Regions from separate parts of the Mesorhizobium sp. WSM1293 genome, predicted to be linked through region 3. Evidence: predicted binding sites of a transcription regulator. Region 3 holds the regulator's gene; each other region holds the start of a gene.
What was found. Region 3 encodes PhoB, which activates phosphate uptake and scavenging genes when phosphate is short. Its sites were predicted from a motif close to TGTCATNNANCTGTCAT; they were not measured.

Region 1 (2,200 bases), on a different contig from region 3:
TTCGGTTTGTACTCAAGGCTGATCTGACAGTCGGGATCATGCGCGGCTACTTCACGAATCCCATCGATTTCGTGTTGCCAAAGCGTCACATAGTCGGCCTGGAAGGCGTAGTCGAAGCCATCCTGGCCGAGCCACAGCGTCATCAGGCTGGCGCCGGCCTCACGCACGGCGTCGATGCCGGCTTTGGTCAGGTCGATGGCCTCGCGGCGCACCGCCGGATCCGGATTGGTGAATGCGCCGAGCTTGAAGGCGGGGTTGGAGTAGTAGCGCATGGCAAAGCCATTGATGGAAAGCCCGAGATCGCCCAGTTTGAGGGCGATTTCCGCAGGCTTTTCACTGACATGGTCGGGAAAGTTGAGGTCGAGATCGGTAAGCCCGCCGACCTTGGCGGCGCGCGCCGCCATCTGCAGCAGCGACGGCTTGCCGGTAAGATCAGGCCATTCGGCCTGCGGCTGCGAGGCAAAGGAATTCAGGCGCGTGGCGAAACGAGTGGCTGTCATGGTCGATCCTTCAATCGTCATGACTTCACATAAACACAAATATTTGTAAAGTCATTGTTTTGAGGGGCGGACGGTGAGCTGTGTCGACGGCCGGGGCTGAGCCGCGCGAAGGCGCAGGTTTCCCAGCGGCGTCACCGGACAATCCGTCAGAACGGCGGGATCAGTGACTGGGGAGGACCGTCCTCAGCCGCCGTTTTGCGGAAACGTGCGACGAAGCCGTCGAGTTCGAGGTGCTCCATGTGCGAGATCGCCCGGCAGGAGGCGCCTTCGCGGCTAGTGCGCCGGCGAAAAAGAGCCCAACGATTGACCGGCCAAAGGCACCGTCACACGACCGCGCAGGGAGATGCAGATCGCCGCTGCCTGGCGCTCGATCAGCGTCAGTACTTCACATCGTTCAAGCAATGATGTCGGGAATGATCTTGTCTTCCAGCGCCATCAGCCGGTCCTTGAGGAACAGCTTCTTCTTCTTCATGCGCTGGATCTGCAGCGGATCGCAGGCCATGGCGATCATCGCGTTGATGGCTGCATCGAAATCGGCGTGTTCCTGCTTCAGGCGGGAAAATTCGAGGCGAATATCGGCCTGTTCCTGATCGGACATTCTCTACCGTCTGCACGTCTGCGGCGCCCAAAGCTGGGCCTGATTGGGCGGGGCCGGGTGTTTTGTCACCGGCGTGCAGCCCATATCACATTTCACAGTGTCGTGGAATGCTACCACGGATCATTCGACATCGCCCGCGGAAGGTGACACACTGTCACCGTGCCGTCACAGAAGCGAACCTGCGGTGGACGCGCCGTGACGGTTGCAATCGAGGAAAACCATGAAAGGGAGAACCAATCATGTCTCTTGCATCCCATCTTGATGAGTTGCAGCGGAAACACGGCGACATCGAACGTGAAATCGATGACGCGATGAATCATCCATCGGTCGACGACCTCGAAATCGTGAATCTTAAGCGACGCAAGCTGGCACTCAAGGACGAGATTGAAAAACTAAGAGGAAAACCGACCACGCATTGATGCCCTCCTGACATAGCCGCCCGGTATCCGCGGCCTCTTTTCCCGGCGGCTCCCCGCCGCCGGCGTGGAGGGGTTTGATTTCCCAGCACCGGTCTGTCAGCCGAAGCTGGACTTGCACCCGGCTTAATATCCGCTTCGGCTGTCGCCCGTTCGCCAGATCATCGATTGTTTTTGGTCGTTGGCGGCGTGCCGATTCCGGCCAGTGGCGACCTGTCGCCATTGACAAGCCATCTTTGCTCCTCCACCTCATGCCCGGACCTCAGCGCATCGGCCCGGGGCGTCGTTGTGCGCCCATGCAGGACACAAGATGCTCCAGAGACAAAAGGCTGCCGGCATGACCGGATATTTTTCCTCTCCTTTCCCCCGCCGCACCTCGGTCGGCGTCGATGTCGGCGGCGTGGTCGTCGGCGGCGGCGCGCCTGTTGTCGTCCAATCGATGACCAACACCGACACGGCCGATATCGACCAGACCGTCGCGCAGGTCGCAGCACTGCACCGGGCCGGCTCCGAGATCGTGCGCATCACCGTCGATCGCGACGAGAGTGCCGCCGCCGTACCGCGCATTCATGAGCGGCTTCAGCGACTTGGCATCAACGTGCCGCTGGTCGGCGACTTCCACTATATCGGCCACAAGCTCTTGGCCGATCACCCGGCCTGCGCCGAGGCGCTGGCCAAATATCGCA
Region 2 (2,200 bases), on a different contig from region 3:
GCAGCCGGGTCTCGGAAAGCGAACTTGGCGACTATTCCTACATGATGCAGGACTGCTCCGTCTGGTGCGCGACGATCGGCAAGTTCGCCAACATCGCGGCCAGCGTGCGCATCAACGCCACCAACCACCCGACCTGGCGGCCGACGCTGCACCATTTCACCTATCGCGCCTCCGACTACTGGGACGATGCCGAGCACGAAAGCGAATTCTTCGCCCAGCGCCGCGCCAAGCGGGTCACCATCGGCCACGACACCTGGCTTGGTCACGGCTCGACCATCCTGCCCGGCGTCACCATCGGCGATGGCGCCGCGGTCGGCGCCGGCGCTGTCGTCTCGAAAGATGTAGCGCCCTATACGATCGTCGCCGGCGTGCCGGCAAAGCCGATCCGCGAGCGCTTCGATCGCCGCACGGCCGAACGCTACCAGGCGCTGGCCTGGTGGGACTGGGACCATGCAAGGCTGCGCGCTTGCCTTGAGGACTTCCGTGAGCTGTCCGCAGAGGCATTTCTGGAGAAGCATGGTTGACGCGAATGGTGCTTTCATCGAACTAATAAGCACCCAACCCAGAGCCATGGGGCATATGTGACCTTTATTGTCGTAATACCTCTTTTCATTGGACTGGGGTTGGTCGCGTTGGGAATTTTGGTGATTAAGCTTGCAGCTAAGCGTTGGAGGCAATCCGACGTTGGCTCTTCAATAACGTTGATGATATTAGGCTGTGTTTTGTTCACGGCGGCGATAGCTCCACTCTATATGCTGTGGGTCCCTGCGCAACTTACAGGTAAGCCAGGCTGACAAGCTAAGGCCTGTGGAGCGTAACAAAACTGACATCATCGCGACACGGCAGGTTCATGTGGCTGCGTTAGGCGAGAGCCTGACGATCAATGGTCCCGGACTGGAACCTGCCCCCATGCCAGCAAATTCCGCCACGCTCGAAATCCGCGGTGTCACCCGACGATTTGGCAAGAACACTGCCGTCAGCGACATCAACATCGCGATCCCGCAGGGTCAGATGGTTGGCGTCATCGGCCGTTCGGGCGCCGGCAAATCAACCCTCCTTCGCATGATCAACCGTCTCATCGATCCCAGCCAGGGGTCGATTTTTTTTGACGGCGCCGAGGTCTCGAAGCTGAGCGGTTCGCCGCTGCGGCGCTGGCAGCGTGACTGCGCCATGATCTTCCAGCAGTTCAACCTGGTGCCGCGCCTCGACGTGCTGACCAATGTGCTGCTCGGCAAGCTGAACCACCGCTCGACCATCACCAACCTGTTCGGCATGTTCTCGCGCGCCGAATGCGCCGAGGCGGTCGCGGCACTCGAGCGGCTCGACATCGCCCGCACCGCGCTGCAGCCCGCCGGCACCTTGTCGGGCGGCCAGCAGCAGCGCGTCGCCATCGCTCGTGCCATGATGCAGCAGCCCAGAGTGATCCTCGCCGACGAGCCGATCGCCTCGCTCGACCCGCTCAACGCCAAGGTGGTGATGGATTCGCTGCAGGACATCAATTTGCGCGAAGGCATCACCGTCGTCACCAATCTGCACACGCTGGACACCGCCCGCACCTACTGCAACCGCATCATCGGCATGGCTGCCGGCAAGGTCGTCTTCGACGGCCCGCCGGAAGAGCTCAACCGCGAGGCGGTGCGCCTCGTCTACGGCGCCGACAGCAATGGCCAGGAAATCTCCGAGGCCATCACCTCGACCAGCGTTGCCTTCAGCCGAAAGATCGCCGCATCCGCCGGACCGCTCGAGCCCGCATTCCCGGGATATTGAGAGCGGTTGGGATCGCCAGCCCACGTCAAGGGCACCTGTCAAAATCGATAACGCTGCCGGCGCGGGGCCGGAACCTACAGGAGAAATATCCAATGTTCAGGAAGATGGTCTTTGGCGCCGTTTCGGTGCTCGCCATGGCGACTAGCATGGCCCATGCCGCCGACATGAAGGAATTTCGCGTCGGCATTCTCGGCGGCGAAAACGAAACCGACCGGCTGCGCAACTACCAGTGCCTCGCCGACCATTTGAAGACCGAATTCGGCTTCGAAAAGGTCTCGCTGTTCCCCGCCGCCGACTATGACGGCGTCATCCAGGGCCTGCTCGGCGGCACGCTCGACTTCGCCGAACTCGGCGCTTCCGGCTACGCCAGCGTCGCTCTCAAGGACCCGAAGGCGGTCACCCCGATCCTCACCACCCAGCAGACCGACGGCGC
Region 3 (2,200 bases):
CCGAACGGCGCGCTGTGTCGCTGCGGACGGCGCGGCTGCGTCGAAGCCTATGCCGGCAATTATGCCATCTGGCGCAACGCGCGGCAGATGGGCGAGGATGCAGAGCCCGTCGCCGATGTCAGCGACGCCGACATGCGCGCCCTGGCTGCTGCCGCCCGCGAAAGGGACGGGCCCGAACGGGAAGCCTATCGCAAGGCCGGCGAAGCGCTCGGCTACGGCCTCGGCAGCCTGTTTGCGCTGATCGATCCGGCGCCGGTCGCCATGGTCGGCGTCAGCGCTGCCGCCTTCGACCTGATCGAGCCGGCATTGCGGCAAGCGATTGCCCAGACCGCCGGCGGCCAGCATTCCATGTCGATTTCCTTCGACACCGAGCCGAACGAACTGCCGCTGATCCGCGAAGGCTGCGCCATGCGGGCGCTGATCTTCGTCGATCAGGAGATTTTTGCGCCGGGCGTGCAGGCGAGATCCGGTCTCGGCGGCAAGAACGTGGCGTGAGTTCAAACGAGGGAGTTCAGTCCTCGCGAATGGCGTAACCCGCCCCACGGATGGTGCGAATGACATCGGGCATGCGGCCGTTGTTGACCGCCTTGCGCAGCCGGCCGACATGCACATCGACCGTGCGTTCGTCGATGTAGATCGTCTCGCCCCAGACATTGTCGAGCAGTTGGCTGCGCGAGAACACGCGGCCTGGATGGCGCATCATGAATTCAAGCAGGCGGAATTCCGTCGGCCCGAGCCGGATCTCGCTCTTCTTGCGATAGACGCGGTGCGACTCGCGATCGAGCACGATATCGCCGACCTTGAGCACGCTGGACAGCACTTCCGGCTTGGCCCGGCGCAGCAGTGCCTTGACCCTGGCCATGAACTCCGGCGTCGAGAAAGGCTTGACCAGATAGTCGTCGGCACCGGTCGAGAGGCCGCGCACGCGGTCGCTTTCCTCGCCTCGCGCGGTCAGCATGATGATCGGCAGCCGCTCGGTCTCGGGACGCATCCTTAGCCGGCGGCAGAGTTCGATACCGGAAACCGCAGGCACCATCCAGTCGAGCACCAGAAGGTCTGGAACGTTCTCCTGCAGCCGGATTTCGGCCTCGTCGCCGCGCGTCACCACTTCGACCTGGTAACCTTCGGATTCAAGATTGTAGCGGAGCAGCACGCCTAGCGGCTCCTCATCCTCCACCACCATGATGCGTGGCGCGATCATCGGCTGGTCACCCCTGTCATGCCGCTGGCGCGGACATTGCCGTCTCGTCCTGCTTCGGACGATTGGCTGGCAACTGCGTGCCGGTCAAAACATAATAGGCATTTTCGGCGATGTTGGTCACGTGGTCGCCGATCCGCTCGAGGTTCTTGGCGCAAAACAACAGGTGCGTGCACGCCGTGATGTTGCGCGGATCTTCCATCATGTAGGTCAGCAGTTCGCGGAACACCGATGTGTATTTGACGTCGATGCGTTCATCATTGTTTCTGAGCGTGGCAAGCGCTGCCGCGTCAGCGGCGGCATACTCGTCGACGACCCCCTGCACCTGGATCAGCACCAGCTGCGCCATTGCGTCGATCGAATGCGAAAGGTCGTGCGGCGTGACGCTCAGCCCGACAGTGCCGACGCGCTTGGCGATGTTCTTGGCAAGGTCGCCGATGCGCTCGAGGTCGCCGGCCATGCGGATCGAACCGACCACCGCACGCAGATCGTTGGCCATTGGCTGGCGCTTGGCGATCAGCGTGATGGCACGATCGTCCAGCTCGCGCTGGCGTGCATCCATGATGGCGTCGTCGGAAACCACCCGCTGCGCCAGCGCATTGTCCGAATTGAGCAAAGCCCTGGTCGAGCCACCGACCATCGAGCGGGCGAGATCGCCCATGTCGCGGATCAGCTGGCTGATCTGCTCCAGATCCTCATCGAAAGATGCAACGGTATGTTCACCCATGATCTTCGTCCCTCATATGCCAGAGATCAGCCGAACCGGCCGGTGATGTAGTCCTGGGTGCGTTTGTCGTCGGGGGTGGTGAACATCTTGTCGGTGGCGCCCTCCTCGACCAGATAGCCAAGATGGAACATCGCGGTGCGCTGCGACACGCGCGCTGCCTGCTGCATCGAATGGGTGACGATGACGATCGTATAGTTCTGACGCAGTTCGTCGATCAGTTCCTCGACGCGAGCGGTGGCGATCGGGTCGAGCGCCGAACACGGTTCGTCCATCAG
Region 4 (2,200 bases), on a different contig from region 3:
GCGCCGGACGGCGTCTCTTCCAGCTCGGCCGTCTTGGTGCCGATGGTCATCGCATTGCCGCGCCAGTCGACGGCGCCGCCGAGCCAACCGCGCCCCCACATCGCCGGCAGGATCAGGTCGCGCGCCATGAGCGCAGCGACCATGCGTGGCGACAGGTACCAGCCCTTGGACCAGGCCAGGGCGCACTCTGGAAGATAGAAGGCCGCCAGCACGGCAAGGGCGGTTGCCCAGAGGCTGAAACCGGCGCTTGCCGCCGCAAGCAACGCAAGCACCAGCGGCACCACGGCGCCGGTCAGGATTTCGGGTGCGAAGAACAGCGGGAAAGTGACGCGGCGCAGGCGCGCCCAACGGGCCTGACGCGACCAGATCTCGTCAAACGAGCGCCGGCCAAGCGGCTGCTCGAAGGGGGCGGCGACGAGATTGACGCGCAGGCCGAGACTGTTCACCAGCTTGGTCGCAGCGGCATCCTCGGCGATCTCGGCGGCCAGCACGCGGATGCCGCCATTGGCGTCGAGCATCGGCTTGTTCCAGAGCATGCTCTTGCCCTGGGCAAAGCCGAGGCCGAGAGCCTCACCGGCATATTGCCAGCGCGCCTGCAGCGTGTTGAGGAAAGCGCATTCGACCTCGGCCCAGAAGCCGGCCGGCCGCGAACCAATCGGCGTCGAGCAGACAAGGCCGGTGCCGGGCCGCCAGGCAGCCATCAGGTGCTGGATGTAGTCCCTCGGCATCAGCACGTTGGAATCGGCCAGGACGACCCAGTCGTGCCGCGCCGCTTCCCAGCCCTTGACGCAATTGTTGAGTTTCGGATTGGCGCTGATGCGGTCGTCGCCGACAAGCAGCCGGGCCGGCACTTTCGGAAACCGGACGATCGTCCTGTTTATCAATTTGACCACCGGATCGTCGGCATGGGCGACGCAGAAAATCAGCTCATAGCGCGGCCAGTCGAGCGAGAAGGCGCGCTCCAGCGTCTCCTGCGTGAACGGCTCGACGCCGCGCGACGGCACGACGATCGACACCGGCCGCGGCTTGCCGGCCGGCGGCGCAATGGTGCGACGCCGTCTCAGACGCGACGCGGCGAGCACGATGCTGGCGAGATTCGAGAGGATGAGGACGGTTGAAAGCGTGGCGGCTATGAGAGTGAGTTGCATCGAGATCCGGTCACTCCAGGAAAACCGGTCCGCAAGATGGCCGGTTTCAACAGTTCAGCAGAGCGCCCGAGTCGCGCGTCACCAGTCCGCGCACACCATCATTGTCATATGTCACTTAAATGACATTCTTTGTCGGCACCTGCCCGCGAGGTCGGCCAGAGGAGGCTTCGATCGGTTGACCTAACCGCACGGAGCGCCGAAAGTTCCGCTGGAACCGTTTTTTGGAGCCGCTTATGTATAGCGCCGTCACGCGCAACATCGAAGTGCAGGTCAGGCCGTTCTATCTGGAGGACCGTTCGGATCCCTCTGAGAACCGCTATGTCTGGGGCTATCAGATAACGATCGACAATCAGTCGGACGATTTCGTGCAGCTTCTGTCGCGCTATTGGCACATCACCGACGGCACCGGCCGGGTCGAGGAAGTGCGCGGCCCCGGCGTGGTCGGCGACCAGCCCGAACTCAATCCCGGCGACAGCTACCAGTACACGTCCGGTTGCCCGCTCTCGACACCGTCCGGCATCATGGTCGGGCATTACACGATGCGCAACAAGCGGGGCGAGACGTTCGACATCGCCATTCCGGCGTTTTCGCTGGACTTGCCGGGGACGCGGCGGACGGTGAATTGATTTCGCCTCACCGGCCGCGGAGCGACCGGTGAGGCGTGGTTTCTACTCTACTGGGCCGCAAATTCCGCCGGGTCGAAATCATATTGCTTCGAACAGAATTCGCAGGCGACGTGGATGCCGCCGTCTTCGGTGCTGTCCTTGATCTCCTGGGCGGAAAAACCCTCGAGGATGCCGCGGATCTTGTCCCTGGAGCACGAGCACTGGTCGGCGACCGGAACGCCGCCGAAGACGCGCACGCCATGCTCGTGGAACAGCCTGTAGAGCAGCCGCTCGGCGCCGATCGTCGGGTCGATGAGTTCGGTCGGCTCGATGGTGCCGAGCAGAGCCAGCAACTCCTGCCAGGAATTGTCGACCGGATCGTGGATCTCCTCACGCGGATCGCCATCGCCGCCCGGCAGGTCCGGGACGCGCATGCGCTCGGGCGAC

Region 1: a site for PhoB is predicted at 1,251-1,267, ahead of M729_RS0118650 (YdcH family protein). Genes of this name have one in related genera too.
Region 2: a site for PhoB is predicted at 814-830, ahead of phnC (phosphonate ABC transporter ATP-binding protein). Genes of this name have one in related genera too.
Region 4: a site for PhoB is predicted at 1,257-1,273, ahead of M729_RS0112300 (ceramide glucosyltransferase). Genes of this name have one in related genera too.

The regions. Positions count from the first base shown of each region.
Region 1 covers NZ_AZUV01000014.1:27,137-29,336, reverse strand. Annotated here, with positions in the region: gene M729_RS0118660 (TIM barrel protein) at 1-500, opposite strand, end outside; gene M729_RS0118655 (DUF465 domain-containing protein) at 895-1,098, opposite strand; gene M729_RS0118650 (YdcH family protein) at 1,338-1,517, shown strand; gene ispG (flavodoxin-dependent (E)-4-hydroxy-3-methylbut-2-enyl-diphosphate synthase) at 1,852-2,200, shown strand, end outside.
Region 2 covers NZ_AZUV01000005.1:51,564-53,763, reverse strand. Annotated here, with positions in the region: gene M729_RS0108150 (DapH/DapD/GlmU-related protein) at 1-524, shown strand, start outside; gene phnC (phosphonate ABC transporter ATP-binding protein) at 910-1,767, shown strand; gene phnD (phosphonate ABC transporter substrate-binding protein) at 1,860-2,200, shown strand, end outside.
Region 3 covers NZ_AZUV01000023.1:44,830-47,029, forward strand. Annotated here, with positions in the region: gene M729_RS0124360 (ROK family protein) at 1-495, shown strand, start outside; gene phoB (phosphate regulon transcriptional regulator PhoB) at 512-1,201, opposite strand; gene phoU (phosphate signaling complex protein PhoU) at 1,218-1,925, opposite strand; gene pstB (phosphate ABC transporter ATP-binding protein PstB) at 1,952-2,200, opposite strand, start outside.
Region 4 covers NZ_AZUV01000009.1:116,449-118,648, forward strand. Annotated here, with positions in the region: gene M729_RS0112300 (ceramide glucosyltransferase) at 1-1,148, opposite strand, end outside; gene apaG (Co2+/Mg2+ efflux protein ApaG) at 1,382-1,774, shown strand; gene M729_RS0112310 (Hsp33 family molecular chaperone) at 1,822-2,200, opposite strand, start outside.